DNA from 3 places in the Nonomuraea sp. NPDC049624 genome. Region 1 is predicted to be linked to each of the others. Evidence: riboswitches for the same ligand, from Rfam matches in the RefSeq annotation. Region 1 holds a riboswitch; each other region holds the start of a gene.
The links. A riboswitch is a leader RNA that binds a small molecule or an ion and turns the genes downstream of it on or off. The one in region 1 is predicted to bind cyclic di-AMP.

Region 1 (10,030 bases):
GTCAGGAACGGCTCCAGCAGCCCCGGCACCGCCCGTGCCGCCAGGTCGAGCCCGTCGCCGCGGCCCACGTCCAGCACCTCGTAGTGGCCGCCGCCCGCCGCCGTGCAGGCCGAGACGGTCAGCAGGCCCGAGCGCCGCTGGAAGAACGACTGCCGGAACGTCCAGCCGGTGATGCCGGCCCGGTCCAGCGCCACCGTCCGGCGGACGAGCGCGCCGCGGCGCATGACCAGGTGCCGGGGGCCCAGCGCGTGCCCGAGAGCGCGCCGGCTCTCGGCGGCCAGCCACAACCCCGCCGGGAGCGCCAGGACGGGCGCCGCCCACACCCACGCGCGCGGCCACGACGCGGGCAGCAGCCACCAGGCGAGCCCAGCGCCCGCCGCCAGCACGACCGTGACCGCCAGCGCCCGCACGACCCGCCGCCGCCCGGCCGCCGCCGGATGTCCGCTCAACGACACGCCCCCCGCGCCGTCGCCCAGGCCGGCTCCGGCGCCCGCTGTCGTGTCGGCGATCGCGGCGGCGACGCGGGCGGCCTCGGCTCGGGGGAGCGGCGGGGTGAGGGCGGCCACGTCCTCGGTCTCGTCGTCCGACTTGGCCAGGCCGGTGGCGACGGCCTTGACCCGGGCGCCGCCGCCCAGCCGCAGCAGCAGCGGCTCGCTGATCTCGACGCCGCGCAGCCGCCGTTCCTCCAGAGTCAGCGAACGGGTGGTCAGCAGCCCGCGGCGCAGCCTGAGCCGGCCGGGCTCGCGTTCCAGGCGGTAGCGCCCCCAGGACTCGGCGTACAGCAGGAACGCGCCGAGCGCTCCGACGGCCGCGTTGAGCGCCAGCACCAGCGGGACCGCGAGCCACGGCTGCGCGCTCACCCAGCCCCACAGGCCGCTCGCCGCCCGGTCGGTGAAGTCCTTGAGCCCGACGGCGCCGAGCCCCTTGTAGGCCGCGCCCAGGACCACCGCCGCCCCGGTGAACGTCCAGACCGACAGGGGCGCGTACCGGATCCACGACCAGCGCAGCTCGGCGAGGGGGCCGTCCTCGGGGACGGGCGCGTCCTGACGCAGCAGCGTGCGGCGCAGCATCTCGGCCGAGTGCCGGTCGAGGGCGTCCAGCACCAGCTCCGAGCCCTCGGCCGCGCGTTCGCCCGTGCCGACCTTGACCACGGTCAGGCCGAACGCCCGGCGCACCGGGTCGGCGCGCAGGTCCACGCTGCGCACGCGGTCCAGCGGGACCGCGCGGTGCTGCCGGACGGTCACGCCCGAACGCAGTTCGAGCCGGTCGGCGGTGAGCCGCCAGGCGGTCGTGCGCAGCCGGGTCTCCTCGTAGGCCACCGCCCCCGCCACGATCAGCACGGCGGCCCCCGCGCACGCGGCGACCACGCCGCCCGTCTCCCAGTCCTGGCCCACCAGGAAGCGCGCCAGCGCGGCCACGGCCCCGGCCGCGAACGCCAGCGACCTGGCGGCCGCGTTCCACCGCCCCCGGCCCGACAGCCGCTGCCACCCCGTCACGTCGCGTCCCCGGGCGTGGCCTGGGTGCGCGCGGTGAGCCGCTCGGCCAGGTCCGCGGCGAGCCGGTGGTCCAGCGCCGTGATCTTGACGGCCCCCGCGGACGAGGCGGTGGTCACGGTGACGTCGGCCAGCCCGAACAGCCGCTGCACCGGCCCCCGCTCGGTGTCGACCCGCTGGATCCGCGACATCGGCGCCACCTTCCACGTGTGCGTCAGCCACCCCTGGCGGACGTAGACGGCCTCCTCGGTGACCTCCCACCGCTGCACCCGGTAGGCCGCCCGCGGCTCGGCCAGCGCCACCAGCAGGCAGGCCGCCGCGAACGCACCCGCCGCCACCCCGAGCCCCGGCGTACGCGGCGTGAACACCAGGTACGCGCCCACGGCCGCCACCGCCACGGGGACCATGAGGACGAGCCACTGCACCGTCCACCACGCCACCGCCCGGCGGTCGGGCCGGTGTCGCGGCGGACGCAGCGCCGTCCCGCTCATCGGCCCTCCTCCGCCCCGCCGGCCCTCCGCCCGGCCGCGTCCGCCACCGCGAGCAGCGCGAAGCCGAGCACGCCGATCACGACGGCCGCGAAGACCTCGTAACCGTCGAGGAAGGACAGCACGTTGACCACGAGCAGGCCGTGCGCCCACGCCCACCAGCCGAACAGCGTGTTGAGCAGCCCGCCGGCCCCTTGCAGGACCAGCAGCCAGCCGAACGCCTCCACCACCGCTTTCATGCCCTCCACACTCGCCGCCGCGGCGGCCCGCCCGCCTCGGCCATCGGTCTGCGGCGACACCGACTTTGGTCGCTGTCGCCGGCTCCCGCGCAGGGCATAACCTCGACGAATGTGAGGGAACTGCGGGGGGAGGGCGATCCGGCCCTGGAATACCGGTGGGCGTTGCCGTCCACGCTGCTCGGCGACGGGCGCGGCGGCCGGGTGCGGCGCTCGACCCTCGACTGGGTCTCCGACATCGCGCTGTTCCTGCTGGCCTGCGGCGTGACGTTCATCGGCCTGGAGGAGATCAGGCACGAGCCGGAGCCGCTTTTGGCCGTCGAGCAGATCGTGGGGGCGCTGGCGTGCGCGGGGGTGTGGCTGCGGCGCCGCTGGCCGGTGGGCTTCGCGCTGGTGACGATCCTGCTGTCGTCCTACCTGGAGCTGGTCGGCGGGGCCTCGCTGGTGGCGCTGTTCACCGTGGCGGTGCACCGGCCGTTCAAGGTGTCGGGGCCGGTCACGCTGCTGGCGCTGGTCACCCTGGCCCCGTACGTGCTGCTGCGGCCCCAGCCGGACCTGACGCCGCTGTGGGGCGCGGCGTTCGGGGTGACGATCGTGCTGACCGTCTACGCCTGGGGCATCGTCATCCGGGCCAGGCGGCAGCTCGTCTGGTCGCTCAGGCAACGGGCCGAGACCGCCGCCGAGGACGCCAAGCGGCTCGAACGCGAGCGCATCGCCCGCGAGATGCACGACGTGCTGGCCCACCGCATCTCGATGCTCAGCCTGCACGCCGGGGCGCTGGAGTTCCGTCCCGACGCGCCCGCCGAGGACGTCGCCAGGGCCGCCGGGGCGATCAGGAGCAACGCCCACCTGGCGCTCCAGGACCTGCGCGAGGTGATCGGCGTGCTCCGCCACACCCCGCCGGGGGCCGCCGACCCGGTGCCCGACCGGCCGCAGCCGACCCTCGCCGACCTGCCCGCACTGGTCGAGGAGTGCCGCCAGGCCGGCATGGACGTACGCCTCGACCTGGGCGCCGCCGACGGCGTCCCGGCCGGGGTGGGCCGCAACGTCTACCGCATCGTGCAGGAGGCGCTCACCAACGCGCGCAAGCACGCGGGCGGCGCGCCGGTGGCCGTCGCCGTGGCGGGCGAGCCGGGCGACGGCGTCTCGGCCGAGGTGCGCAACCCGGTGTGGTCGCGGCACGGGCCGCGCATGCCGGGGGCGGGCGCCGGGCTCATCGGGCTGACCGAACGCGCCGAGCTGGCCGGCGGCCGGCTGGAGCACGGCGTGACCGGCGGCGAGTTCCGGGTGCGCGCCTGGCTGCCGTGGCCGCCGGAGAAGGACGAGGACGGACGTTGACCGACGGAGGGCCGATGGACGCGCCGATCAGGGTGCTGATCGTGGACGACGACGCGATGGTGCGGGCCGGGCTGTCGATGATCCTCGGCGGGGCCGCGGACATCGAGATCGTGGGCGAGGCGGCCGACGGGGCCGAGGTGCCGTCGCGGGTGGCCGAGCACCGGCCGCACATCGTCCTGATGGACATCCGCATGCCGGGCGTCGACGGGCTCACCGCGACCGAGGCGCTGCGCCGCACCGCCGCGCCGCCCGAGGTCGTGGTGCTGACCACGTTCCACGCCGACGCCCAGGTCGTGCGGGCGCTGCGCGCGGGGGCGGCCGGGTTCCTGCTGAAGGACATCCCGCCCGGCGACCTGGTCGACGCCGTCAGGCGGGTGGCCGCGGGGGAGCCGATCCTGTCGCCCGCGGTGACCCGGCAGCTCATCTCGCACGTGTCCGACGGCGGCGGCCGCGACCGCACCGAGCGGGCGCGGGGGCTGCTCGGCCGGCTGAGCGAGCGGGAGCGCGAGGTCGCGCTGGCCGTGGGGCAGGGCAGGTCGAACGCCGAGATCGGGCGGGAGCTGTTCATGAGCGTGCCCACGGTCAAGGCGCACGTCTCGCGCATCCTGACCAAGCTCGACCTGAACAACCGGGTGCAGATCGCGCTGCTGGTGTACGACGCTAGCGGGTGAGCAGCTCCTCGATGGCGGCCCGGTGGAGCACCAGGTCGTCGGGGTCGTCCGGCATGGGCTGCTCGCCGAAGTGGATCCTGCGCTGCCACACCCGGGCCATGATGATGCCGTGGCGGAGGGCGGCGTACATCTCGTAGAAGTCGAGGTCGCGGGGCTCGTAGCCAGTCATTTCGCGATATTTCTGGCATACGTCGTCGCGGCGCATGAAGTCCGGCATGCCGGGCAGGCCCATCGCCACCGCGAGGTCCTGGAAGAAGCGGTGCAGGAAGATCATCCAGGAGACGTCCAGCTCGCGCGGGCCCACGGCGGCCATCTCCCAGTCCAGCACCGCCACCGGCGTGAAGTCGCGGTACATCACGTTGCCGATCCTGGCGTCGCCCCAGGTCAGGACGTCGGGGCCGGGGTCGTCCGGCCAGTGTGAGCCGAGCCAGTCGAAGGCCCGCTCCAGCACGGGGATCGGCCGTGCGCCGTGCGCCCACCGGTAGTAGGCGCGCTGGGCCTCGACGTGCGCGCGCAGGCCGTCCGTGCCGCCGGGGGCGAGCGGGCCGAGCACCGCGACGTCCGGTCCGGTGTACGGCGTCCCGTGCAGCGCCGCCATCAGCCCGACGCTCGCGTCCTGCAGCCGCCGCCGGTCGCCGGGGGAGGCGTCGTGCAGCCAGCCCCCGAACGTGTACGGCATGACGTCCGGCGGCACGTCGCCCTCGGCCCGCTCCATGACGAAGAACGGCGTCCCGAGCGGCGCGGGGTCGGGCTCGAACCAGAGCGGCCTGGGCGCTGGGATCCCAGCTTTCTCCCTGGCCAGCCGCATGACCTCGAACTGGGCCCGCAGATCGTAGGAGGGGAACACCGGGACGGCTTCCGCCGCAGGTGCGAGCCTGGCCACGCACCGCCGGGTCCCGGCGGCCCAGGTGGCGGTGAAGAACAGCGTCTCGCTCGACATGCCGTTGCCGGAGGGCCGCGACAGCTCCGACACCGTGGCGTCCCCGCCGACCCGGCCGCGCAGCCAGCGGGACGCCCGCTCGCGCAGTTCCTCCAGGTCACGCGTGGACGTGCGCATCTGTTCCGTCACCGCTCACCTCCGCGCCGGACCGCTGCCCCGGCTCAGTCGTATACCCCCTACCAAGCGCTTGTCTAGGTTCAAGGGACCGTTACGGTCAGGTACGCAAGAGCCGTACCCTTGTCTGAAAGGGCATGTCACGAAGGGACAAGTGGGATGAGTTCAGCGGGTGAAGGCCTGTCTCGCCCGCTTCCCGAGCAGGTGCGCCTCAACGTCGTCGACCTGGCCGCGCAGGTCCTCGGCACGATGCCCGCCGTCTCCGTGCCGCCGCCGCTGCGCGGCATCGCCAAGTTCGACCCGCGCAAGCGCGCCAAGCTGGGCAGCGCGCCGATCGCCGCGCAGCTGGAGAACGACAAGAAGTTCCGCGAACTGGTCGCCGAGTCCGTCGCCGCCGGGTGGCCCGAGCTGGTCGCCGCGCTGGCCGAGGGCAGTGTGCCGCCCGCCGCCGACCCCGTGCTGGTGGCTGCCGCAGCCTATCTCACCAGACCGCCCGGCTGGGCGGAGATGATCGAAACCGCCCGCGCCGACCTGGAGCAGTCCGCCGTGGCGGCCGAGGGGTCCGAGCGCGAGGAGGCCGTGACGCGGCTGCGCGAGCAGCTCGCCGCCCAGAAGAGCGCCGCCAAGGAGGAGGCCGACCGGCTGCGCGAGCAGATCAAGGCGGCCCGCGCCGAGAACTCCGACCTGCGGCGCAAGCTCCACGACGCCCGCGAGCGGGCCAAGGCCGCCACCCGCAGGGCCGAGGAGATGGAACAGGCCGCCGACGACGCCCGGCACGCCGCCTCCACCGCCGGCAACGCGGGCGAGGCCGAGCTGCGCCGCCTGCGCGAGCGCCTGGCCGACGTGGAGAGGCAGCTCGAAGCCTCCCGCCGGGCCGCCCGCGAGGGCCGCAGCATCGAGGACGCCCGCATCAGGGTGCTGCTCGACGCCCTCCAGGACGCCTCGGCCGGGCTGCGCAGGGAGCTGGCGCTGCCCACCACGATCAGCAGGCCCGCCGACTCGGTCGCGGCCAGCACCGGCGAGCGTCCCGGGGTGCGCGGCGTGCCCGCGCGGGCCCTGGCCGACGACGACCCGCAGCTCCTCGACCAGCTCCTGGCGCTGCCGCAGGTGCACCTGATCATCGACGGCTACAACGTCACGAAGACCGGCTACGGCACGCTCACCCTCGCCGACCAGCGCAACCGGCTGATGACCGGCCTCGGCGGGCTGGTCGCCCAGACCCGCGTCGAGGTGACGGTGGTCTTCGACGGCGCCGAGCTCAACGCGCCGGTGCAGGTGGTGGCGCCGCGCGGGGTGCGGGTGCTCTTCAGCGCGCCGGGGGAGATCGCCGACGACCTCATCCGCCAGCTCGTCCGGGCCGAGCCGCCCGGCCGGGCCATCGCCGTCGTCTCCTCCGACCGCGAGGTGGCCGAGTCCGTACGCCGGATGGGTGCCAGACCGGTTCCGTCCGGTCTGCTGCTGCGCCGGTTGGGCCGCGCATAAGTTACGAATTAGCACTATTGGCGAGACGCCACCCGCCACTTCTGTACTATTTCGCCCCAGGTGTAATCCCTGGGAGGCGACGCTGTGAGGTTTGGCCGGGTGGCGGTGGCCGCGGGTCTCGCGATCGGACTGATGACGGTTCCGATGGGTGCGGCGCTCGCTGATCCCAAGCCCACTCTCAAACAGGCCAAGGCCAAGCTGGACAAGCTCAACGACAAGGCCGACAAGGTCGTCGACCGGTACAACACGGCGACCGAGAACTACAAGAAGGCCAAGGACGCCTACACCAGGCTGAACGACCGCTACAAGCAGAAGCTGCAGACGGTCGCCGACCTCCGCGCCGAGATCATCAAGGTGGCGGTGGACTCGTACAAGCTGGGCGGGGACGTCACCTCCCTGCCCGGCATGGTCGGCGTCAACGACCCCGAGAACCTGCTGGCCGGGCTGGCCATGGCCGGGCAGCTCTCGCGCGAGCGGCTGGAGAAGCTGGCCGCGTTCGACCGGGAGAACAAGGGTCTCAAGGCCGAGCGCGACAACGCCGAGACCGCGCTGGCCGACGCCGACAAGGAGCGGGACGCCGTCCAGAAGGAGCGGGCCGAGGTGCTGAAGCTGGTCGGCCAGCAGAAGAAGCTCCTGGACAAGCTGGGGGCCTACAACCCGGGCAACCCCAACAGCACCGGCATCAAGTACACCGGTCCCGCCTCGGGCAGCGCGGCCGCCGTACTCAACTTCGCCTTCGCCCAGGTCGGCAAGCCGTACATCTTCGGCGGCACGGGCCCGCGCGGCTACGACTGCTCAGGGCTGACCCAGGCCGCCTGGCGCGCCGCCGGCGTCTCGCTGCCGCGTACGACCTGGCAGCAGTGGGCCTGGGGCGCCAGCCGCAAGGTGGACCTCAAAGACCTCCAGCCGGGGGACCTGATCTTCAGCGAGGGGCTCGGGCACGTCAGCATCTACGCGGGCGGCGGCAAGATCGTCCACGCGCCGCAGACGGGTGACGTCGTCAAGGTCGTCCGCCTCGCCGACTACGGCCGCCCCCTCGTCGGAGCCATCCGCCCCTGACTCGGCCCCGCCCGACCGGTGTGCGTGACCCCTGGGGCGAATGGGACAAAGGGGGCGAAAGCGCCCTGACAATCAGGTGTGCCGGGAAGTGTGAGAAGGGTCACAAAACTGTAACGGAACCCTCGGTTCCAGCAGCGGTTTCACCCTTGACTCCCACCCTTATCTGATCTTTACAGGCTGTGTCTCCCTTTGCCAAATCTTGACCCCTCGGCGTAGTTTCTGGCGTCGCGGTCAGCAAGCCATGCGCACCGCGGATCGACATCGGAACCCCCGATGCGGACCAGAGAGAAATCCAGCGGTCGCCGCCGATATCCCCGTTCAGGCACAACATCGGGTGGCGACCTGCCGAGTCCGTGCAGCCAGGAGGCACGGAGCCGGGGACCCAAAGATCCCGTAATCCCCCGGGATCAGGGGTGAATCGGCGCGCCATCGCGCCGTAGGGCGACTTCCAGGCCCGAATCCGTCAGCTAACCCGGTAGGCGTTCGTGGAAGACACAAGGAGAAATCCTGTCTACCTCCCTGCATAACCCCCGTCTGTCCCGTCTCGCCCTGAGGGGCGTCGCACTCACGATGACCGTGACGGCCGGAGGTGCGGTTCTCCATGCCGTACCGGCCGGGGCGCAGACGGTGAGCGAATCGGCCGTCAGGCTCACCGCGGTGTCCAGCACCGCCAAGGCGGCCACTGCGAAGTCGGCCAAGTCGGCGAAGACCGTCAGGTCCGCGAAGTCGGCGAAGGCCGCGCGGCAGGCGTCGAGGGCCCGCAGGGCCGTCGCCGTCGCCAAGCATCAGGTCGGCGACCCGTACCGGTACGGGGCCACGGGCCCTGGTGCGTTCGACTGCTCCGGACTCGTCCAGTACGCCTGGAAGAAGGCCGGAGTACGACTCCCGCGCGTGACGAACAGCCAGTTCGCCCGCATCAAGCGGAAGGTCTCCTGGCGCAATCTCAAGCCGGGTGACCTGATGTTCTTCAACGGGCTGGGCCACGTCGGCATGTACGTCGGCCACGGCAAGATGGTCCATTCGCCGCGGACCGGCGAACGGGTGCGCATCGACAAACTGGGCGGATGGCGGAAGTCGTCGTTCGTCGGCGCGGTGCGTCCCGGCGCGTGACAACGGGCCCCGCCCGGACCCTCCCCGGTCCGGGCCGGGGCCTGTCGCATGCCCGGGCCCGTGAAGGGCTGGTCTCGTAAGGGGCCGGTCTCGTGAAGGGGCCGGGAGGGGCGTGGGCCTACTAGCATCGGGCCGTGTCCTCGCAGGTGCGTCCGTCCCTCCGCGGTCCGCGCCTGCTCCTCTCGGTCCTGCTGCTGGCGGCGGTTCTCGTGGTCGCCGACGCGCCGCCCGCCGCCGTCCTGCCCGCCGGGGCGCGCGGTCTGTGGAGCGACGGCGGTCAGGTGGCCCGCGGCGCACGGTCCGTGGTGGTGGGGCATCGCGCCGACCCCGGCGTGCTCGCCGATCTGGCCCGCCGCGCGGACCTCGCCGGAGCGCGGGTGTCCGCGGTGCTCGGCCGGCCGGTACGCGCGCTGGTCGTCGTGCCGGACTCCGACGCGGAGGCGGCCGGGCTGGCGGGCACGGGCCCGCTGGACGGGCTGGCCGCGGTGGCCGACGGCGCCAGGGTGATCGTCGTGCCCGGCTCCTTCGCCCGGCTCACCCCCACGGGACGCGACGTCGTCCTCACCCATGAGCTCACCCACGTCGCCGCGGGCACCGACCGGCTGCCCGTCTGGCTCTACGAGGGGTTCGCCGACTACGTGGCCTACCGCGACGCCGGGCTACCCGTCGGGACGGCCGCCGCCGAACTGGCCGCCGACGTACGGGCCGGCCGGCTGCCGAGCGAGTTGCCCGGACCTGCGACTTTCGCCCCCACGGCGGCCGACCCCGGACGGCTCGCGCGGGCGTACCAGGAGGCCTGGATGGCGTGTCGCTTCCTCGCAGACCGGTTCGGTGACGGGACCCTGGTACGGCTCTACCGTGATGCCCGCGTGGCCGGCGTCGATCAGGCGCTCGCCTCCGTGGGGCTCACCGCCGAGACGCTGGCGGCACGGTGGCGCGAGTACGTACGAGAGCAGCTCGCGTGAAGGGGAGGCAGATGAGCGAGCGGAACGACCCGCCCCGGGAAGGGGACGAGCCCGCCGGAGCGGTCGCCGGAGTGGCCGACGAGCCCGGCACGGCGGCGCACGGCGGAGGTGTGGCCATCAGGGACGACGGCGGA
Region 2 (10,030 bases), on a different contig from region 1:
CGTTGGTGATCGACTGGATGACCAGCACCCCGAGCAGCGCGGCGTAGGCCCGCCCGCGCCCGCCGAACAGGGACGTGCCGCCGATGACGGCCGTGGCGATGGCCATGAGCAGGATGTCGCTGCCGCCCGACCCCTGGTTGACCGCCGACAGCCGGCTGGCCGCCAGCACGCCGCCCGCCGCCGCCAGCGTCGAGGCCAGCACGAACGCCAGGATCCTGATCCTGGTCACGTTGATGCCCGCGCGCCTGGCGGCCTCGGCGTTGCCGCCGACGGCGTACAGGTGACGGCCGAACGCGGTGTGCCGCAGGACCAGGTCGAGCAGCACCACCAGCGCGCCGAAGAGCACCAGCAGCAGCGGCACGCCGCGGTCGGCCGACATGACCGCCACCGCCGCGCCGAGCACCACCGCCAGCCCGCCCGCCGTCACGGGAACCTGCCAGGCCGGCGCCACGGGCAGCCCGGCGGCCAGCCGCGCCCGCCTGGCCAGCGTGGCGATCCCGGCGTGACCGCCCGCCAGCCCGACCACCAGCGCCCAGGACAGCCATCCCGGCAGCCAGGTGTCGCTCAGGCCCGAGATGAACCCGTTGAACGGCAGGTTGATCGTCCCGCCTTGGCGCAGCAGGTAGAGCAGCAGCCCGAGCCAGCCCATCAGCCCGGCCAGCGTGACCACGAACGACGGCATCCGCAGCTTGGTCAGCATGAGGCCGTGCAGCAGCCCGATCGCCGCGCCGGCCGCCAGCGCCAGCAGGATGGCGAGCAGGGCGTTCCAGCCCTGCTTGACGTGCGCGATCGTCATGATCGTGGCGCACAGGCCGCTGACCGAGCCGGCCGACAGGTCGATCTCGCCCAGCAGCAGGACCATGATGACGCCGAGCGCGATCGTGCCCGTGGCGGCCATCTGGAGTGCCAGGTTGGTGAGGTTCTCGGGCGACAGGAAACGCTCGTTGAGCGTGCTGAACACGATCGTGATCGCCACCAGGCCGCCGACCACCGGCCAGGCGCCGGCCTCTCCCTGGCGCAGCCGTCCGGTCACCGTGATCGGCATCGCCGTCATTCGCCCGCTCCTGTGATCGCGGCCACGATCTCCTCGCGGGAGGCGTCGGCCGTACGGAACTCACCGGCGTTGCGTCCGAGACGCAGCACCACCACCCGGTCGCTCACCTCGCGCACGTCGGCGAGGTTGTGCGAGATGACCAGCACCGCGAGGCCGCGCTCGCGCAACCGCCGGATCAGCGCCAGCACCTGGGCCGTCTGCTCGACGCCGAGCGCGGCGGTCGGCTCGTCCAGGATGACCAGGCGGGGTTCGCCGAGCAGCGCCCTGGCGATGGCCACCGACTGCCGCTGGCCGCCCGACAACGTCGACACCGGCACCCTGATGTCGCCGATGCGCACGTCGAGCTGGGCGAGCAGGTCGCGGGTCGCGCGTTCCATGCTCAGGTGGCGCAGCACCGACCAGCGGCGGCGTTCGGCGCCGAGGAACAGGTTGGCCACGACGTCGAGGTTCTCGCAGAGCGCGAGGTCCTGGTAGACGGTCGAGATGCCGAGCGCCTGCGCGTCGTGCGGGGTGGCGACGCGCACCGGCACGCCGTCCACCGTGATCTCGCCCGCGTCCGGCACGACCGCGCCGGAGATGGTCTTGACCAGCGTCGACTTGCCCGCGCCGTTGTCGCCCATGAGCGCCACGACCTCGCCGGGACGCAGTTCCAGCCCTGCCCCGTCGAGCGCCCGCACCGCTCCGTACCGTTTGGAGATCCCGGTCGCCGCGATCATCTACTCGATGCCCGCCTTCGCGCAGGCGGCCTTGACCTCGGCCGTGCAGATCTGGTCGGCCCGGTAGAACCCGTCCTTCACGATGGTGTCCTTGATCTTGTCGGCGGTGACCGCGATGGGGTCGAGGAGGAAGGCCGGGATGTCGGCCGTGCCGTTGTTCACCTTGGAGGTGGCGGCGGGCTGCTCGCCCTTGGTCAGGGCGACGGCCAGCTCGGCGGCCTTCTCCGCCTCTCTCCTGATGTCCAGGTAGATGGTCATGTACTGCTCGCCGGTGAGGATGCGCTGCACGGCGGCCAGTTCGGCGTCCTGGCCGGTGATAGGCGGCAGCTCCTTGTAGCCGGCGCGCTTCATGGCCGCGATGGCGCCGCCCGCCATGCCGTCGTTGGCCGACAGCACGCCGACGATCTGGCCCCGGCCGATGGCGGTGATCGCCTGCTCCATCTGCTGCTGCGCCTTGTCGGGGCTCCAGTCGGGGGTGTCGAACTCCCTGCCGACCTTGACCCTGCCGTCCAGGACGCTCTTGGCGCCCCTCTTGTAGTCGGCCGAACTGGGGTCGGTGGGCGAGCCGTGGATCATCACGATCTGGCCCTTGGCCGTGGTGCCCTTGGCGTTCATGGCGTCGAGCAGCGCCTGACCCTGCATCTCGCCCACCCGTACGTTGTTGAACGAGACGTAGTAGGCGTAGTCGATGCCCGAGATCAGCCGGTCGTAGGCGACCACCGGGACCTTCTTCTGCCTGGCCTGGTTGACCAGGGGCGCGACCGCGTTGGCGTCCACGGCGTCCAGGACGAGCACGTCGGCGTCCTGGGTGAGCGCAGCCTCGACCTGTTGTTGTTGTTTGGCCGCGTCCTGCTCGGCGTTGCCGTAGATCACCTTGCAGGCGGGGCACAACGCCTTGACCTTGGCCTCGAAGAGGGGGCGGTCGAAGGCTTCGTACCGGGTGGTCTTGGATTCGGGCAGGAACAGGGCGATCGTCCCGCCCTGCCGCGGCCCGCCGGCCTGAGTGGCCGTCGTGCCGGTGGTGGTGCTGCTGTTCCCGCAGGCGGCGGCCAGCAGGACCGCCGCTGCGGGGATGAGTCGCCAAGCTCGGTGCATCGCACTTCGTCCTCTCAGAAGATGCCCGCCCCCGCTTGGTAAGAAAGGTAGTTTACTATCAGGCGTGTTGGCTAGAGTGCACCTCGGAGGGAGGCCGGACATGCGACGCGACCTGGCGAATCCACGGCTGCTGCGGGTGCTCAACGAGCGCCGTCTGCTCGACCAGCTGCACGAGCACGGCCCCGCCTCGCGCGCCGACCTGGCCAAGAGCACCGGCCTGTCCAAGCCCACGGTCTCGGCCGCCCTGGCGGGGCTGGCCGAGGACGGCCTGGTCCACCTGGTGGGCGAGGTCTCCGGGCGGCCCGGCCCGGTCTCCTCGCTCTACGACGTGAACGCCGCCTCCACCCACGTCGCCGGCATCGACATCGGCCGCGACTGGATCAGGGTCGCCGTGGCCGACCTGCGCGGCACGTTCGCCGGGCGTACCGACGGCCGCAACACGGCCCGCACCTCCGCCGAGCTGGCCGTGCTGGTCGGCGAGCTGGCCCGGGCGGCGGCCCGCGAGGCCGAGGTCGAGTGGCGCTCGATCACCTGCGCGGTGGTGGGCTCGCCCGGCGTGTACGACCCCGTGCGCGGCGGCCTCGACTTCGCCCCCAACCTGCCCGGCCCGCCTGACCTGGCCGACCGGTTGCACGCCGCCCTGGGCGTCGACCTCGTCATCGAGAACGACATCAACCTGGCCGCCGTCGGCGAGCACGTCCACGGGGCCGGGCGGGGCAAGGCCAACTTCGCCCTGGTGTCCATCGGCACCGGCGTCGGCATGGGCATCGTGATCAACGGCGAGCTGTACGTCGGGGCGCGGGGGGCGGCGGGCGAGGTCTCCTACATCCCGGCTGCCGAGGACCCTCCCGCCTCCGTCCCGCCCGCCGCCCCTTTCGCGCAGGATGCCGATTTCCTCGCGCACGACGGCGACCCCTTCACGCACGGGGCCACCGAGGCGGCCACCTCCGCGCCCGGTGTGGTGCGCGCCGCGCGGGCGGCCGGGCTGGAGCTGGAGACGGCGAGGGAGGTCTTCGCCGCCGCCGCCGAGGGGAACGAGGCGGCCAGGTCGGTGGTGGAGGCCGAGGGCCGCCGCATCGGCGGGCTGCTGGTGGCCGTGGCCGCCGTGCTCGATCCGGAGGTGATCGTGCTGAGCGGGGGAGTGGGGCGCAACCTCGACCTGCTGGGCGCGTCCGTGGAGCGGCGCATCGCCGAGCTCGGGCCGTTGCGCCCGCGGGTGGTGGCCAGCGCGCTGGGCGACAGCGGCGTGCTGCTGGGCGCGGTCGCCCACGCCAAGGCCCGCGCCTGGGACCTCATCTTCGACGCCCGCAAACACTGACCCCAGCCCCGCCCCCGCAGGGCCGGTGGCTCCGCGCCCTGGGGTCCCGACACCCAGCCTGGAGCACCTTTGGGGGGTTTGGGGCGATGCGGGGGACTTACGATGAGGAGGTGGCCGGCCTCCTTCGTTCCGTGTGGCGCGAGCCTCGTCCTCCCGGCCCGCCGGTGCGGGTGTGGCGCGACTGGGCGCTCGTCGCGGCGCTCGTGCCGGCCGCGGTGATCGAGGGCGTGTTCCGGCCCGACCTGCGGTGGCCGGTGATCTCGACGGCCGTCACGGTCGCGCTGATCCCCACGCTGCTGTGGCGCAGGACCAGGCCGCTGCTCATGGTCGCGCTCGTCTTCGGCGCCACCACCGTGGCCCCGCTGCTGACCGGTGGCCAGCCGGTGGAGACGTACACGCTGGCGTTCGTCACGATCGTGCTCTACGCGCTGTTCCGGTGGGGTTCGGGACGCGAGGCCGTGATCGGGATGGCGGCCGGGCTGGTCGCGGTCGGCCTGTCGCTGGCCTCCGGACGGATGGCGCCCGGCGACGTCGTCCCGGCGCTCGGCGTGCTGGTCGCGACCGTCGGGCTGGGCAGCGCCTTCCGCTACCGGGCCGGCGCGCGGCTGCGCGAGCTCGATCAGGTCAAACTGCTCGAACGCGAACAGCTCGCCCGCGACCTGCACGACACCGTCGCCCACCACGTCTCGGCCATGGCCATCCGCGCCCAGGCGGGCCTGGCCACCGCCGCCTCCGAGCCGGGCGCGGCCACCGACGCGCTGCGGGTGATCGAGGCCGAGGCGTCGCGCACGCTCGCCGAGATGCGGGCCATGGTCCGGGTGCTGCGCAGGAACGAGCCGGCGGAGCTGACCCCGGGCCGCCACCTCGACGACCTGCGGCGGCTCGCCGGACGCCCGCGCGTCGGCCCGGCCGTCGAGGTGGAGATCGCGGACGGGCTCGGCGACCTGCCGCCCTCGGCCGGCGCGGCGCTCTACCGCATCGCCCAGGAGTCGATCACCAACGCCCGGCGGCACGCTCGCCACGCCACCCACATCACCGTCCGGGTCACCGCCGACGACGCCGCCGTACGCCTGACCGTGAGCGACGACGGCGACCGCGCCGGCGGGGTCGCCGCCCCCGGCTACGGCCTGATCGGCATGATCGAACGCGCCGCCCTGCTCGGCGGCACCTGCGAGGCGGGCCCCAACCCCAACCGCGGCTGGACGGTCACCGCCGTCCTGCCGAAAGAGACCGCATGAACGCCCGGCGGGAGGCCGCGCGCGTGCGTGAGGAGGCGGCGTGAGCAAGCGGCCGGAGGCTGCGGGAAGTGGCCCGGAGGGGGCGGCGGCCATCCGGGTGCTGGTCGCCGACGACCAGGAGATCGCCCGCACCGGGCTCAGGATGATCCTCGACGCCCAGCCCGGCATCGAGGTCGTCGGCGAGGCCGGGAACGGCAGGCGGGCCGTCGAGCTGGCCCGCCGCCTGCGCCCCGACGTGTGCCTGTTCGACATCCGCATGCCCGGCCTCGACGGCATCGCGGCCACCCGCGAGCTGGCCGGGCCCGACGTCGCCGACCCCATGGCGGTCGTCGTGATCACCACGTTCGACCTCGACGAGTACGTCTACGCCGCCCTGCGCGCCGGGGCCAGGGGTTTCCTGCTCAAGGACGCCGGCCCGGCGCTGCTCGCCCAGGCGGTGACCGCGGCGGCCGGCGGCGAGGCGCTCATCGCCCCGAGCGTGACCGCGCGCCTGCTTGCCGCGTTCGCCGGAGCCGGGCGCACGGAGGCGCCCGCGCAGCCGGTCGAGGCGCTCACCGGCCGCGAGGAGGAGATCCTGCGCGCCGTGGCCCGCGGCCGGACCAACAGCGAGATCGCCCGCGAGCTGCACATCTCGCTCAGCACGGTCAAGAGCCACGTCGCGAGCCTGATGACCAAGCTCGGCGTGCGCAACCGCGTCGAGATCGCCATGTGGGCCTACGAGACCGACCGCGTACGCACCTGATCTCCGCGACCTCTGCGACCTCTGCGACCTCTGCGGGCTCTGTGGACGGCCCACTCGGCCACCGCCAGGTTGATCACCCAGCCCGCGCCGACGAGCAGGGCCCGCCCGAGCTCGCCGGGCGGCCCGAAGGCGGCAGCGCCGAACGCCAGGGTGAACGCCTGCGTGCCCGCGCCGAGCCCGATCGCGTACCCGCGGGTCATCCAGGCGCGATGCCGGGCCACGTCACGCCGCCGGATCGCGGCCAGGCCGAGCAGGAGGCAGACGGCCATGCCCGTCCCGAACAGCAGGCGGAAGGCGGCCAGCAGCGTCCCGTCGCCGGCGGGAAGGTCGGAGAAGAGCGTCAGCCACAACCCCGACAGCGCCGCGACCAGCCCGCACGCCACCAGCACCCGCCCGGCCGCGCGGTGCCACCCCGGTCGCCCGGCCCGGAACCGGGCCTGGAACTGGAACGTGCCGAGGACGCAGAACGCCAGCGAAGCCGGGATGTGCAGCAGCACCGGCACGGGCATGGCGAAGAAACGCGCGTTGTCCGCCGTGACCGGGGCGCCGGCGGCCAGTTCGGTCAGCCGGAGTGCGCCGGCGACCAGCGGGACGACGCTGAGCGCGAGCAGCCCGGCGGGTGCGATCCATCTCATGCCTGAGAGCGTGCCGCCCGCGCCCGTGCCCGGTCATCGCGCGGACGGCCCGTCCCGGTTCGCACCATCGGCGGGCGGGCGGTCGTACTTTCGGCCATCGAGCCGTCGCCTTTCGACCGTTGAGCGTCCGCGCAGGTCACGCCCACACTGGCGGCACATCAGCGGCACATCAGCGGCACGAGGGAGAAAACGATGAAGGCGTACGTCCTGCGCTCGTTCGGCTCGCCCGACCAGCTCGTCCTGACCGACGTCGAGCGGCCCGTGCCGCGCGACGACGAGGTGCTGGTCCGGGTGCGGGCCACGTCCGTGCAGCCCTACGACTGGCACTTCATGCGGGGGCAGCCGTACCTGGCCCGGATCATGGGCGGCGGGGTCGGGCTGCGCCGGCCGCGTATCGCCGTCCTCGGGGCCGACGTGGCGGGGGAGGTCGAGGCGGCCGGCAAGGACGTCACGCTGTTCCGTCCCGGCGACGAGGTGTACGCCATGTCGCTGGGGGGCGGCTTCGGCGAGTACGTCTGCCTGCGGCAGGGCGAGGTGGCGCCCAAACCGGCGGGACTGTCGTTCGAGCAGGCGGCGGCGGTGCCGATGGCGGCCAACACCGCGCTGATCGCGCTGCGCGACGAGGGACGCCTCCAGCCGGGCCAGAAGGTGCTGGTCAACGGCGCGTCCGGCGGCGTGGGCACGTTCGCCGTGCAGCTCGCCAAGGCGCTGGGGGCGCACGTCACGGGCGTGTGCAGCGGGCGGAACGCGGACCTGGTGCGCTCGCTCGGCGCGGACGACGTCATCGACCACACCAAGGAGGACTTCGCGGCCTCGGGCCGGCGCTTCGACCTGCTGCTCGACGTGGCGGGCGGTCGCCGGCTCGCGGACTGCCGCCGGGTGCTGACCAGGAAGGGCACGTACGTGCTGGTCGGCGGGCCGGCCGGCCGCTGGGTGCAGCCGGCCGGCCACATGTTCGCCGCGCTCGCGTCGGGGCCCTTCGTCCCGCAGCGGATCGTCAGGGCGGACGTCGTCCGCTGCGGGAGCAACAGGGCGAACCTGCTGACGCTGACCGGGCTGATCGAGCGGGGCGCGGTCACCCCGGTCATCGACAGGACCTTCCCCTTCGGCGAGCTCCCGGCGGCCGTCCGCTACCAGGAGGAGGGGCACGCCCCGGGGAAGGTCGTCGTCACAGGGTCGCGGTGAGCATGGCGGGGGCGGGGGCCTTCTGGAGCTGCTTGTAGTCGGCCCAGCGCTTGACGCCCTTGGGGTCGGGGCGTACCGCGCCGACGAAGGCCTGCCTGCGCCACTGCGACAGGCGTTCCTCCTTCACCACGTCGCCGGTGTGGGGGGAGTGGACCATGTAGCCGGGTTTGGAGATCATGCCGACGTGGCCGAGGCCGCTGAAGAACACCAGGTCGCCTGGTTTGAGGTCCTTCCAGGAGATCTTCCTGGAGAAGGCGCCGTACTGCTCCGCGGCGGTTCTGGGGAGCTCGATGCCGGCGTCCTCGTAGGCCCGGAGCATGAGGCCCGAGCAGTCGTAGCCCCGTTCGCTGGCGCCGCCCCACACGTACGGGGTGCCGCGCTTGTCCATGGCGTATTCGAGGGCGACCTTCCAGGCCGGTTTCGGCACGTGCCGTTCCTGGACCTGTTTCACCTGGGGGCCGGTGAGGGTGACGGAGGGGGCGGGGGCGGCCGGAGCGGCCGGAGCGGCGGGAGCCGCGGGGGCGGCAGGCGCGAGACCTGCGGCGCCCGCTGCCACCGCCAAAAAGATGGCGATGCTAGACAGGGGACTGTCCTTCCACGTGGCCGACCGGGTTAGCTGACGGGCTCGGGCCTGGAAGTAGCCCTACGGCGACGCTCTCGGGGGAGAGGCGCAGCCGATTCGCCCCGGGGGGAAAGATGGGTCCCCGGCTCCACGCAGCGGCTGCGTGGATTAGGCTCGTCGGACTCTAACGAAACGGTCAAAAGGTCGCAATCCCCCCAAAACGGATTGTCCGGTTGTTGAGATGATGTGTTCGTCAGCCGAGACGAGCCGGTAAGGTACCGCCCATGGAGTCGCGTAACATCCGCCTGGCCGTCATCCCCGGGGATGGCATCGGCGCCGAGGTCGTAGCCGAAGGGCTCAAGGTCCTGGAGGCCGTGGGCACGAAGATCGAGCCCACCCACTACGACCTGGGCGCAGCCCGCTACCACCGCACGGGCGAGACGCTGCCCGACGCGGTGCTCGAAGAGCTGCGCGGCTACGACGCGATCCTGCTCGGCGCCGTGGGCGACCCCAGCGTGCCGCCCGGCATCCTGGAGCGCGACCTGCTGCTCAAGCTCCGGTTCGAGTTCGACCACTACGTCAACCTGCGGCCGGTCAAGCTGTTCCCCGGCGTCGAGACCGCGCTGGCCGGCGCCACCGCCGAGCACATCGACATGGTCGTCGTCCGCGAGGGCACCGAGGGCCTCTACGCGGGCACCGGCGGCGTCATGCGCCGCGGCACGCCGCACGAGATCGCCACCCAGGAGTCGCTGAACACCGCCCACGGCGTCGAGCGCGTCGTGCGTTACGCCTTCCAGAAGGCTCAGTCGCGGCCTCGCAAGAAGCTCACGCTCGTCCACAAGACGAACGTGCTCACCTTCGCCGGCGACCTGTGGCAGCGCACGGTCAACCGCGTGGCCGCGGAGTTCCCCGACGTCACCACCGACTACAGCCACATCGACGCGGCCTCGATGTTCTTCGTCACCCAGCCCGAGCGCTTCGACGTGATCGTCACCGACAACCTGTTCGGCGACATCATCACCGACCTCGGCGCCGCGATCGCCGGCGGCATCGGCCTGGCGGCCAGCGGCAACATCAACCCCGAGCGCACCTCGCCGAGCATGTTCGAGCCGGTGCACGGCAGCGCGCCCGACATCGCCGGTCAGGGCAAGGCCGACCCGACCGCCACCATCCTGTCCGTGGGCATGCTCCTCGACCACCTCGGCCTGCACGCCGAGGCCGCCAAGGTCGAGCAGGCCGTGGCCGCCGACATCGCCGAGCGGGTGACCGGCCGCGCCGGCCGCACGACCAGCGAGATCGGCGACGACATCGCCGCGCGAGTAGCCGGCTAGGACCGCCTAGCCCCGCACGCGCCTGGCGGTCCGAACGCGGACTGCCAGGCGCTTTTTCGCGTTCTTCGGGATTGAACCCCCCAAGTGCCTCTTGCCATCCCAAATCGCGAGACACTAGGAAGTACGAATACTGCTCGCGGGCAGTAGCTACCAG
Region 3 (10,030 bases), on a different contig from region 1:
GGCCACGAGCAGCAGCACGCAGGTCGCCAGCAACTCGGCCTCGGTGAGCTCCTCGACGTGGGCGAGGGCGCTCAGGAGGTCCTCCCCGGGATGCTCGCGCCGCCGCGCGATCAGGCGGCGGAAGTAGTCGCGGAACTCGTTCCTGGAACGCTCTGTTTCCGACATGAGGGCGTCTGTCAGCATCGGGTCAAGTCCGCGGGCAAGGGCCTCGCTCCACCCGCGGAAGCGGTCGTGGTCCTCCGGCGGCACCCCGAGCATCTCGCTGATCACCATCACCGGCAGCGGGTACGCGAAGCCGGAAATCAGCTCCGCCTCCTCCGGCAGCCGTCCGATCAGGTCGGCGGTGATCGCCTCGATCCGCGGCCTGAGGCGGGCCACCATGCGCGGCGTGAACGCGCGGCTGACCAGAGCACGCAACCGGGTGTGATCGGGCGGGTCCATGAGCAGGAACGACCTGCCGGGCTGACCTGCCTCTTCCTGCGCGGGCGGGGACGTTCCGTGACCGAACCCGGGGTCGCGCAGCACGGCCGCGCACAACTCGTACGTGGTCACGACGAGCAGCCCGCCGCGCGTTCTGAAGATCGGCCCGGCGGCTCGCAGCTCGCGATATCGGACGTACGGATCGCGCACAAATTGCGGATCCGAGGGATCAAAACCCAGCACGTCGGTGGCGCTCATCGGAGGTGGAACCGGGCCGCCGAATTGATCGTTTGGACCGTTCATAGCTGATCACGGCGTGCCGACATATGCGGAGTACGTCACATATAAGTGATCATGTCAATAGCACTGGTCAAGGGCGCCGATTGTCGCGCTTGACGACCTTTCCGCGATGCGTTTACCTTCACCGAGACGAGCGGCTTTGCTTCGCCTGAAAGGTCCGAGTTCTGCTGTTGGGGGGAGGGCTCCCGGTGGATGTGCTCACAGAAGGCGTTGAGCTGAGCCACGCGGATTTGGCGTTACTGGCCGAACTGGCCAGGGGGGTGACCGTCGATCGGGTCGGCAGGCGGCTGGACATCAGCGGACGGACCGTACGGCGCAGGCTGAGGGGCATCTGCGACCGCATCGGCGTGGCCACGGCGATCGAGGCCGTGGCATGGGCGGCGCGCCGCCAGCTCATCTAGCGGCGCTCATCTGGCGGCGCTGGGCGAAGTGGCGCTGGATGAAGTGGGGCTGGGCGGTGTGGCGCTGGGGCGGTGTGGGGCGCCGGTCAGTCCGCGATGCGCACGCCGCCGGCGAACGGCCGCCCGCCGATCGGGGCGACCCGCACGACGTCACCCGTGCGCGGGGCGTGGACCATCATGCCGCCGCCGATGTAGATGCCGACGTGGTGCAGGTCGCTGTAGAAGAACACCAGGTCGCCGGGGCGCAGCTGGTCACGGCTGACGTGCGTGCCGGCCGTCCACTGGTCGCCGGTGTAGTGGGGGAGCGAGATGCCCACACGCTGGTAGGCGGCCATCACCAGGCCGGAGCAGTCGTAGGAGCGCGGCCCTTCGGCGCCCCACACGTACGGCTTGAGCTGCTGGGTGAGGGCCCACTTGACGGCCTGGGCCGCCTTGCCGTCGCCGATGACCGGCAGGTTGACGCGTACGGCCCGGGTGCCGGGACGGCCGGCCTCGCCCATGGCCCGCCGGTAGAGGTTGCTCTCCACCTTGGTGACCAGCTTGGTGATCTTCGAGCGCTTGGCCTCCAGATCGGTGACGATCTTCTGGACCTCGGCGATGCGGGTCTTCGCGCCGGCCCTGGCCCGCTCGGCGGCCTCCATGGCCTTGGCGAGCTGGTTGACCTCCTCGCCCTGCTGCTGTTCGAGCGCGTACGTGGTCGCGGCCCGGTCGAGGAAGGTCTCGGGGTCGCCGGACTGGGCGAAGGCCAGGGCCTTGTCCAGGCCGCCGGTGATGTAGGCGTTCTGGGCGAGCAGCGAGGCCCTGGCGCGCCTGGCGGCCAGGTCGGACTCGCTGGTGGCCAGGATCTTCTGGGCGGAGTCGTTGGCCTTCTGCGCGGCCTTCAGCCGTTCGCGCTGCTCGTTGTACTGCTCGGCCAGCGTCTCGATCTCTTCGTGCAGCTTCTCCACCTGGTCGGAGAGCTCGGAGAGCGACGGCTTCGGGTCGGCGGCGGCGGAACCGACGGGGACGGCGAACAGCATCGCGGCGACGGTGACGCCGATGACGCCGAGGCGGCGTGCGCGCCTGGCCTGTTCCTGGGGGCGGGCGTGCCTGCCCCCCGTCTTCCCCGAGCGGTCGAGCGTCCGCTTCACCAACCGAGCTCCTCTCATCGACGCCGGCCGGGTTAGCTGACGGGTTCGGGCCGGAGCAGCCCTACCGAGATGGTCGGATTCACCCCAAGTGGCGGCGCTGGCTGCTCGCCGCCGTTGGTTCCCCGGCTTCCCTTGCGGGAATTGGGCGTGTCTTTCCGCGCGCATTACGCGGAGAACATCGTCGCTGGACACTAATGCACTCCGGGTTCACGCTCAACCGGAACTGCCGAGTCTGTAGAGGTTTCACAACTGAAGGGTCACAAGGTGATCTCGTGGGTAGCCGTACGGAAGCGGGCTTCTGCACCTTTTGTCCAGCATTCGGGGCGCTGAGGTCTGGAGGAAAGCTCCAAGTCGGCTCGTGTTCGCTCGACCACGGGATGTGATGAGATGCCCGAGACGTGGGATTTAGGGCCGAGCCGTAATGAGATCTGTACCCTGGAGAGCCATGGAGCAGGTGGCCGAAGTGGCAGTCCCCGAGACCGCGGTCGTGGTCAGGCGTGCCCGCACGCCCGACGTGCGTGCGATCAGGCGTCTCGTGGACACCTACGCGGGCGCGGGTCCGCGGCTCCTGGAGAAGGCCACGGTCACGCTGTACGAGGACGTCCAGGAGTTCTGGGTGGCCGAGCGGGACGGGGAGGTCGTCGGCTGCGGCGCGCTCCACGTGCTGTGGGAGGACCTCGCCGAGGTCCGTACGGTGGCCGTCGATCCCGCGTGCCGGGGGCTGGGCGTGGGGCGGCGGATCGTCTCGGCACTCGTCCGGCAGGCGAAGGATCTGGGGCTGCGGCGTGTATTCTGTCTGACTTTTGAGGTCGACTTCTTCGCGAGGCACGGTTTCCGCCCCATCCAGGGCACCCCGGTCTCACCCGAGGTCTACGCCGAGTTGCTGGCCTCGTACGACGAGGGTGTGGCGGAGTTCCTTGATCTGGAACACGTCAAACCGAACACCCTTGGCAACACCCGCATGCTGCTGCATCTGACATCGGGTGACGCGGACCTTGACCACTTGGAAAGGTGATTGTTGATACCTATGTCGATACGTTGGGCAGCACAGGCATGTGTCCTGACACGTGCCACATGCGCACTCGAAGCGAGGTGACACGGTGAGCACCGGACAGCCGCCGTACCCACAGGACGATTCCGGCGAGAACCCCGAGTACGGGCAGCACCACGGCCGTCGGCCCGGTGAGCCCGACCCGGACGTGACTGTGGTCGGCTACCGGGCGGACGATGCCTTCGGCCAGCCCCCATATGGTCAGCAGCAGCAACAGGGCTATGGCCAGCAACAGCAGTACGGCCAGCAACAGCAGCAGTACGGCCAGCAGCAGGGCTACGGCCAGCAGCCCCAGTACGGCCAGCAGCCCCAGTACGGCCAGCAGCCCGCCTCGGGCCAGCAGGGTTACGGCCAGCAGCCGCAGTCCTCCGGCCAGCAGTACACCCAGCCGGGCTACGGCCAGGAGGCCCAGTACGGCCAGCAGGCCGGCTCGGGCCAGCAGGGTTACGGCCAGCAGCCGCAGTCCTCCGGCCAGCAGTACACGCAGCCCGGCTACGGCCAGGACGCCCAGTACGGCCAGCAGGGCTACGGCCAGCAGCCCGCCTCGGGCCAGCAGTACGCCCAGCCCGGCTACGGCCAGCAGGCCGCGCCGGGTCAGCAGGGTTACGGCCAGGACGCCCAGTACGGCCAGCAGGGCTACGGCCAGCAGGCCGCCGCGGGGCAGCAGGGCTACGGCCAGCAACCCCAGTACGGTCAGCAGCCGCAGTCCCAGCCCGACTACGGTCAGCAGCAGGGCTACGGCCAGGACGCCCAGTACGGCCAGCAGGCCGCCTCGGGCCAGCAGGGCTACGGCCAGCAGCCGCAGTCCTCCGGCCAGCAGTACGCCCAGCCCGGCTACGGCCAGCAGGCCGCGTCGGGCCAGCAGGGTTACGGCCAGGAGGCCCAGTACGGCCAGCAGGGCTACGGCCAGCAGTCGCAACCCGACTACGGCCAGCAGCAGGGCTACGGCCAGGACGCCCAGTACGGCCAGCAGGGCGGCTACGCCCAGCAGCAGTACGGCGACCAGCAACAGGGTTACGGCCAGCAGTACGGCGACCAGCAGCAGTACGGCCAGGCATACGGCCAGCAGCAGCAGTCGCAGCCCTACGGCCAGCCCGGCTACGGCCAGCCCTACGGTCAGCCCGTCGGCGTGCAGCCCCCGGGCGCGCCGGCTCCTCTGGCGGAGTGGTGGCAGCGTCTGGTCGCGAGGATCATCGACGGTGTCATCCTCGGCATCGTGAACTTCGTGGTCAGCCTGATCCTGGGCCTGTTCGCGATCGGTTACGACTCGGCGACCGGCTCGACCTCGGGCATCCTGTCGGGATTCGTCATCGGCATCCTGTCGGCGATCGTCACGACCGCCGTCTGGGTCTGCTACGAGTTCTTCCTGACGAAGATGAACGGCCAGACGGTCGGCAAGATGGTCATGGGGATCAAGGTCGTGCCGGTGGGCCAGGCCCTTCCTCCGGGCGGGCTCACGTCCGACCTGGCGATCAAGCGCGCCGGCGTCACCTGGGGCGGCTACATCCTGAGCGTCATCCCGTTCCTCGGCCCGCTGCTCGCCTGGGCGTGCGTCGCGGTCAACGGCGCCTCGCAGCTGTGGGACAAGCCGCTGCAGCAGACGTTCGCGGACAAGTTCGCGGGCACGGTGGTCGTGAAGATCAAGTAATCCCGCGTCAGCGTAAAACAGGGGCCGGCTTCCCGCCGGCCTCTGTTTTGTGTGTGCGGGGCGTACCAAAATGGGGGGTACGACCGCCGACCGCGTGAGGTGGGATATGGCCGGGACACCGTCGTGGCCGGGCGCCGTGCCCGCGGAATGGTGGGAACGCCTCGCCGCCCGCTTCATTGAGGCGCTGGTCTTCGGGGTCTTCTATTACATTCTGTTCATCGCGCTGTGGGGCGTCTTCCGGACTGTCGGGACGGTGGAGGCGTTCGACGGGCGGCTGCCCGGGCTCTTGGCCTGGTTCCTGGCCGGCCTGTGTTATGCGGCCTATGACTGGCGGGCCCATTGCCTGCACCGGCGGACCTTCGGCCAGGCGATCATGAGGATTCGCCTGGCACCGGACGACCTTCCGCGTGGCGCCCTGCTGAAACGGGCCCTGGTCTATCCCGGGCCTGTCATGCTGATGGGCATTCCGGTGGTCAATCTGCTGGCCGGAATGCTGCTGTTCGGCGTCGGGTTGCTCATCCTGATCGACAAGCCGTTGGAGCGCGGGCCGCATGACAGGCTGGCCGGAACGCGGGTGGTAAAAGATCTTCGTTGAGGCATCCGCACCTGGGAAGATGCCTTTTCGCAAAATTTTCCCTTGATCCGGTAAGGAGCCTGGAGAGACTGGCATTAGGCTATGGGACGTCCGGGTTGCCGGATGTCGGTGCCCCTGCTCCCTGAGGGCGACTGTGTGTGGCTATGGTCGGTTCCGGGTGAGTTGTCACCTAGGCGTCATGAGCGTCCGGCGTGCTCCCGCAGGTCCCGCAGGTCGCGCCGGGATGCGTATTTAGCGCCCCCGAAACCCTGCTAGCCCTGGAGGCGAGGACGAATGGAAGCCGTTACAGACGTATTGTCAGCGCTCATCCCCCCGGTCGTGGTCGGCGGCGCCTTCATCTTTGGCGCGGTGAAGTTGCTGCGATCGGAGGTCGCCGGGCGACGGGCAAACCACCAGGATCAGGCCGAGAACCAGAACTGATCTGCCAGTCAGCCGAATCCCCGTAGCGCTGAATTGTCTCCGCGCCTTTCCGGGTATATGTTTGGGCGAGCGAATGAAACAATGCTCCGGGAAAGGATTGCGTAGATGGCCAAGCAGATCCAGGAGATTCTCATCGATGACCTCGATGGGGGCGAGGCCAATGAGACGGTCAGCTTCGCTATTGACGGCTCCTCCTATGAGATTGACCTCAGCGACGTTAACGCCAAGAAGCTGAGGGACGCACTCACGCCTTTCGTGCAGCACGCCCGCAGGGCAGGAGCCGTGTCGGCCCGTCGCCGTGGTCGCGGCGGCAACCGCGCCATGAGCCGCGAGAAGAGCTCGGAGATCCGGCAGTGGGCCAAGGCCCACGGCCTGCCGGTCAGCGAGCGCGGCAGGATCGCCTCCACCGTCGTGGAGAAGTACGAAGCGGCTCACTGAGCCTCGTCAAGAGAGCCATCTCCTGACCATGCGCTTATGCCGTTCGCCTAGGACCCCGGCGAGCGCCATAAGCGCATGATCGTTTTTGTGGGAAGTGCGTGAATCCCCCGACCACTTGTTGATCTTCTAATCCGCCCAAATGTGGGCGTATTGCTCACCTGTGGCGCCGGACAAGGCGTCGCGTGTGAGTGGAACGTGCCGGGCTTGGCGGCCTGCGTCCGGGCCAATTCCCGGGCCGCCGGGCTCGCTGTCCGTCTTCGTCGCCCGCGGCGGGAACGCGCCAATGCCGTCACCCGCCGCAATGTTCACCTTCCCGGCTCCTGCGGCGTATGCGCAAAGCGGTGACGCTCCGCCACACATTCGGGCAGCGGGTCCCTTCCCGAGCGCCGCCGCAGGCCCTCTTCCGTCACCGGGCACTTCCGCCTTCTTACGGTCTTGTGCGGGGTTCTCGGGGCTTGTCGGGGCTTGTTCGAGCCTCTCTTCGGGCCCGTCTTCGAGCCTCTCTTCGGGCCCGTCTTCGGGCTTCTCTTCCGCGCCCGTCTTCGGGCTTCTCGGCGGGCCGGCCGCGGACGACCGGCAAAACGCGGGCGTGCGGCTGGTGGGACACGATGGAAAACCGGTGGCCTCTCCCGTGTGCCGCACATTGTCCCGTCGCACGACCCTCCTGCGCACCGCGATCGGTAACCCGGCTGACCCGATGGGGAATAGGCGCGGGGCGCGTTGCGTGGCGAGTTGTGCTCAGGGCGTAGCGCCCGCGCTTGGACGCGGTTTGGAGCAGCACATACGATGATTACGTAACAGATACGGGCGCGGGCATCGGAGATGCGTGGCCGGCGGGCACCCCAGGGCCGGCTTCGCCCCGGCGTCCGACGGCCGATCCGTGTTGGTCCGCCCTGGGCCGCGGGCGTCGAATTCCAGGCGCTTCCGGGAAGCGCCTAAACATCGTTCGCTTGCGGCGTATCGGGAACACGTCACCCCCGAACAGTAGTTGGATAGAGGGTGAACGCCCTGCTCTCGGGGAACGTCTCTGCTATAGAGCGTGTCAGCGGCAGTGGGCACGGTTCGCCGAGCCAGGGCTAGCATGCGGGATGACGGGACCGGATTTACCGGCCTGACTGACCGCTCTGTGAGGAGCGACGAGATGTTCGAGAGGTTCACCGACCGAGCGAGGCGTGTTGTCGTCTTGGCCCAAGAAGAGGCCAGGATGCTCAACCACAACTACATCGGCACTGAGCACATTCTTCTTGGTTTGATCCATGAAGGTGAGGGCGTAGCCGCCAAGGCTCTGGAGAGCCTCGGCATCAGCCTTGAGGGTGTGCGTCAGCAGGTCGAGGAGATCATCGGCCAGGGCCAGTCGGCTCCGTCGGGGCACATTCCGTTCACCCCGCGGGCCAAGAAGGTCCTCGAGCTGTCGCTCCGTGAGGCTTTGCAGCTGGGTCACAACTACATCGGCACCGAGCACATCCTGCTCGGGCTCATCCGCGAGGGTGAGGGTGTGGCCGCCCAGGTGCTGGTCAAGCTTGGAGCTGATCTCAACCGTGTCCGGCAGCAGGTCATCCAGTTGCTCCACGGTTACCAGGGCAAGGAGCCGGCCGCCGCGGGCGGTCCCCAGGAGTCGGCGCCGTCCACGTCCCTGGTGCTCGACCAGTTCGGCCGCAACCTGACCCAGGCGGCCCGCGAGGGCAAGCTCGACCCGGTCATCGGCCGTGAGAAGGAGATCGAGCGGGTCATGCAGGTCCTCTCCCGGAGGACCAAGAACAACCCGGTGCTGATCGGCGAGCCCGGCGTCGGCAAGACCGCCGTCGTCGAGGGCCTGTCGCAGAAGATCGTCAGGGGCGAGGTGCCCGAGACGCTGAAGGACAAGCAGCTCTACACGCTTGACCTCGGCGCCCTGGTCGCCGGCTCGCGCTACCGCGGTGACTTCGAAGAGCGCCTGAAGAAGGTGCTCAAGGAGATCCGCACGCGCGGCGACATCATCCTGTTCATCGACGAGCTGCACACGCTCGTCGGCGCGGGCGCCGCCGAGGGCGCGATCGACGCCGCCAGCATCCTCAAGCCGATGCTGGCCCGCGGCGAGCTGCAGACGATCGGCGCCACCACCCTCGACGAGTACCGCAAGTACCTCGAGAAGGACGCCGCGCTGGAGCGCCGCTTCCAGCCGATCCAGGTGGCCGAGCCCTCTCTCAGCCACACGATCGAGATCCTCAAGGGTCTGCGCGACCGCTACGAGGCCCACCACCGCGTCTCCATCACCGACGACGCCCTGGTGGCCGCCGCGCAGCTGGCCGACCGCTACATCAGCGACCGCTACCTGCCCGACAAGGCGATCGACCTCATCGACGAGGCCGGTTCCCGGATGCGCATCCGCCGGATGACCGCTCCGCCGGACCTGCGCGAGTACGACGAGAAGATCGCCAACGTCCGCCGCGACAAGGAGTCCGCGATCGACGCGCAGGACTTCGAGAAGGCCGCTGCGCTCCGCGACCAGGAGAAGCAGCTCCAGCTCAAGCGCGAGCGGCGGGAGAAGGAGTGGAAGGCCGGCGACATGGACGTCGTGGCCGAGGTCACCCAGGAGCTCATCGCCGAGGTCCTGGCGACCGCCACCGGCATCCCGGTCTTCAAGCTGACCGAGGAGGAGTCCCAGCGCCTGCTCCGCATGGAGGACGAGCTCCACAAGCGGATCATCGGCCAGGACGACGCCATCAAGGGCCTGTCGCGGTCCATCCGGCGTACCCGCGCCGGTCTGAAGGACCCGCGCCGTCCCGGTGGCTCGTTCATCTTCGCCGGCCCGTCCGGTGTCGGTAAGACCGAGCTGTCCAAGGCTCTGGCGGAGTTCCTCTTCGGCGACGAAGACGCTCTGATCAGCCTGGACATGTCGGAGTTCATGGAGAAGCACACCGTCTCCCGGCTGTTCGGCTCGCCTCCCGGCTACGTCGGCTACGAGGAGGGCGGCCAGCTCACCGAGAAGGTGCGGCGCAAGCCGTTCTCCGTGGTCCTGTTCGACGAGATCGAGAAGGCCCACCCCGACATCTTCAACTCGCTGCTGCAGATCCTGGAAGACGGTCGCCTGACCGACGCCCAGGGCCGCGTGGTCGACTTCAAGAACACGGTCATCATCATGACCACCAACCTCGGCACCCGGGACATCTCCAAGGGCATCGGGGTCGGGTTCGCGAAGTCCAACGACACCGAGTCCAACTACGAGCGGATGAAGGCGAAGGTCCAGGAGGAGCTCAAGCAGCACTTCCGGCCCGAGTTCCTCAACCGTGTCGACGACATCGTGGTCTTCCACCAGCTGACGCCGAACGAGATCATCAAGATCGTGGATCTGATGCTCGCCCAGGTCGACGCCAGGCTGAAGGACCGCGACATGGGTCTCGAGGTCTCGCCGGAGGCCAAGCAGCTGCTCGCCGACCGCGGTTACGACCCGGTCATGGGTGCCCGGCCGCTGCGCCGTACGATCCAGCGCGAGCTGGAGGACTCCCTGTCCGAGAAGATCCTCTATGGCGAGCTCCGTCCGGGGCAGGTCGTGAAGGTGACGATCGAGGGCGAAGGCGACAACGCCAAGTTCGTCTTCAAGGGCGAGTCCGCCACGGCGGTCCCGGACTCGGCCGCGGCGATCGCCGC

Region 2: linked by a shared signal. The riboswitch ahead of AB0J76_RS32055 (C40 family peptidase) and the one ahead of AB0J76_RS26375 (C40 family peptidase) in region 1 are both predicted to bind cyclic di-AMP.
Region 3: linked by a shared signal. The riboswitch ahead of AB0J76_RS05550 (NlpC/P60 family protein) and the one ahead of AB0J76_RS26375 (C40 family peptidase) in region 1 are both predicted to bind cyclic di-AMP.

The regions. Positions count from the first base shown of each region.
Region 1 covers NZ_JBFAOR010000006.1:364,806-374,835, reverse strand. The annotation lists gene AB0J76_RS26415 (PH domain-containing protein) at 1-1,496, opposite strand, end outside; gene AB0J76_RS26410 (PH domain-containing protein) at 1,493-1,984, opposite strand; gene AB0J76_RS26405 (hypothetical protein) at 1,981-2,220, opposite strand; gene AB0J76_RS26400 (histidine kinase) at 2,332-3,555, shown strand; gene AB0J76_RS26395 (response regulator transcription factor) at 3,570-4,226, shown strand; gene AB0J76_RS26390 (phosphotransferase family protein) at 4,216-5,295, opposite strand; gene AB0J76_RS26385 (NYN domain-containing protein) at 5,440-6,762, shown strand; gene AB0J76_RS26380 (NlpC/P60 family protein) at 6,895-7,821, shown strand; cyclic di-AMP (ydaO/yuaA leader) riboswitch at 8,155-8,318, shown strand; gene AB0J76_RS26375 (C40 family peptidase) at 8,449-8,931, shown strand; gene AB0J76_RS26370 (hypothetical protein) at 9,066-9,896, shown strand; gene AB0J76_RS26365 (M48 family metallopeptidase) at 9,908-10,030, shown strand, end outside.
Region 2 covers NZ_JBFAOR010000008.1:218,317-228,346, forward strand. The annotation lists gene AB0J76_RS32015 (sugar ABC transporter permease) at 1-1,054, opposite strand, end outside; gene AB0J76_RS32020 (ATP-binding cassette domain-containing protein) at 1,051-1,770, opposite strand; gene AB0J76_RS32025 (sugar ABC transporter substrate-binding protein) at 1,771-2,865, opposite strand; gene AB0J76_RS32030 (ROK family transcriptional regulator) at 2,966-4,183, shown strand; gene AB0J76_RS32035 (histidine kinase) at 4,294-5,421, shown strand; gene AB0J76_RS32040 (response regulator transcription factor) at 5,462-6,163, shown strand; gene AB0J76_RS32045 (DUF2306 domain-containing protein) at 6,136-6,798, opposite strand; gene AB0J76_RS32050 (NAD(P)-dependent alcohol dehydrogenase) at 6,991-7,983, shown strand; gene AB0J76_RS32055 (C40 family peptidase) at 7,967-8,539, opposite strand; cyclic di-AMP (ydaO/yuaA leader) riboswitch at 8,570-8,730, opposite strand; gene AB0J76_RS32060 (3-isopropylmalate dehydrogenase) at 8,830-9,876, shown strand.
Region 3 covers NZ_JBFAOR010000001.1:1,056,789-1,066,818, forward strand. The annotation lists gene AB0J76_RS05540 (cytochrome P450) at 1-630, opposite strand, end outside; gene AB0J76_RS05545 (LuxR C-terminal-related transcriptional regulator) at 909-1,121, shown strand; gene AB0J76_RS05550 (NlpC/P60 family protein) at 1,208-2,251, opposite strand; cyclic di-AMP (ydaO/yuaA leader) riboswitch at 2,258-2,409, opposite strand; gene AB0J76_RS05555 (amino-acid N-acetyltransferase) at 2,697-3,266, shown strand; gene AB0J76_RS05560 (RDD family protein) at 3,352-4,950, shown strand; gene AB0J76_RS05565 (RDD family protein) at 5,057-5,545, shown strand; gene AB0J76_RS05570 (Lsr2 family protein) at 6,071-6,403, shown strand; gene AB0J76_RS05575 (ATP-dependent Clp protease ATP-binding subunit) at 7,545-10,030, shown strand, end outside.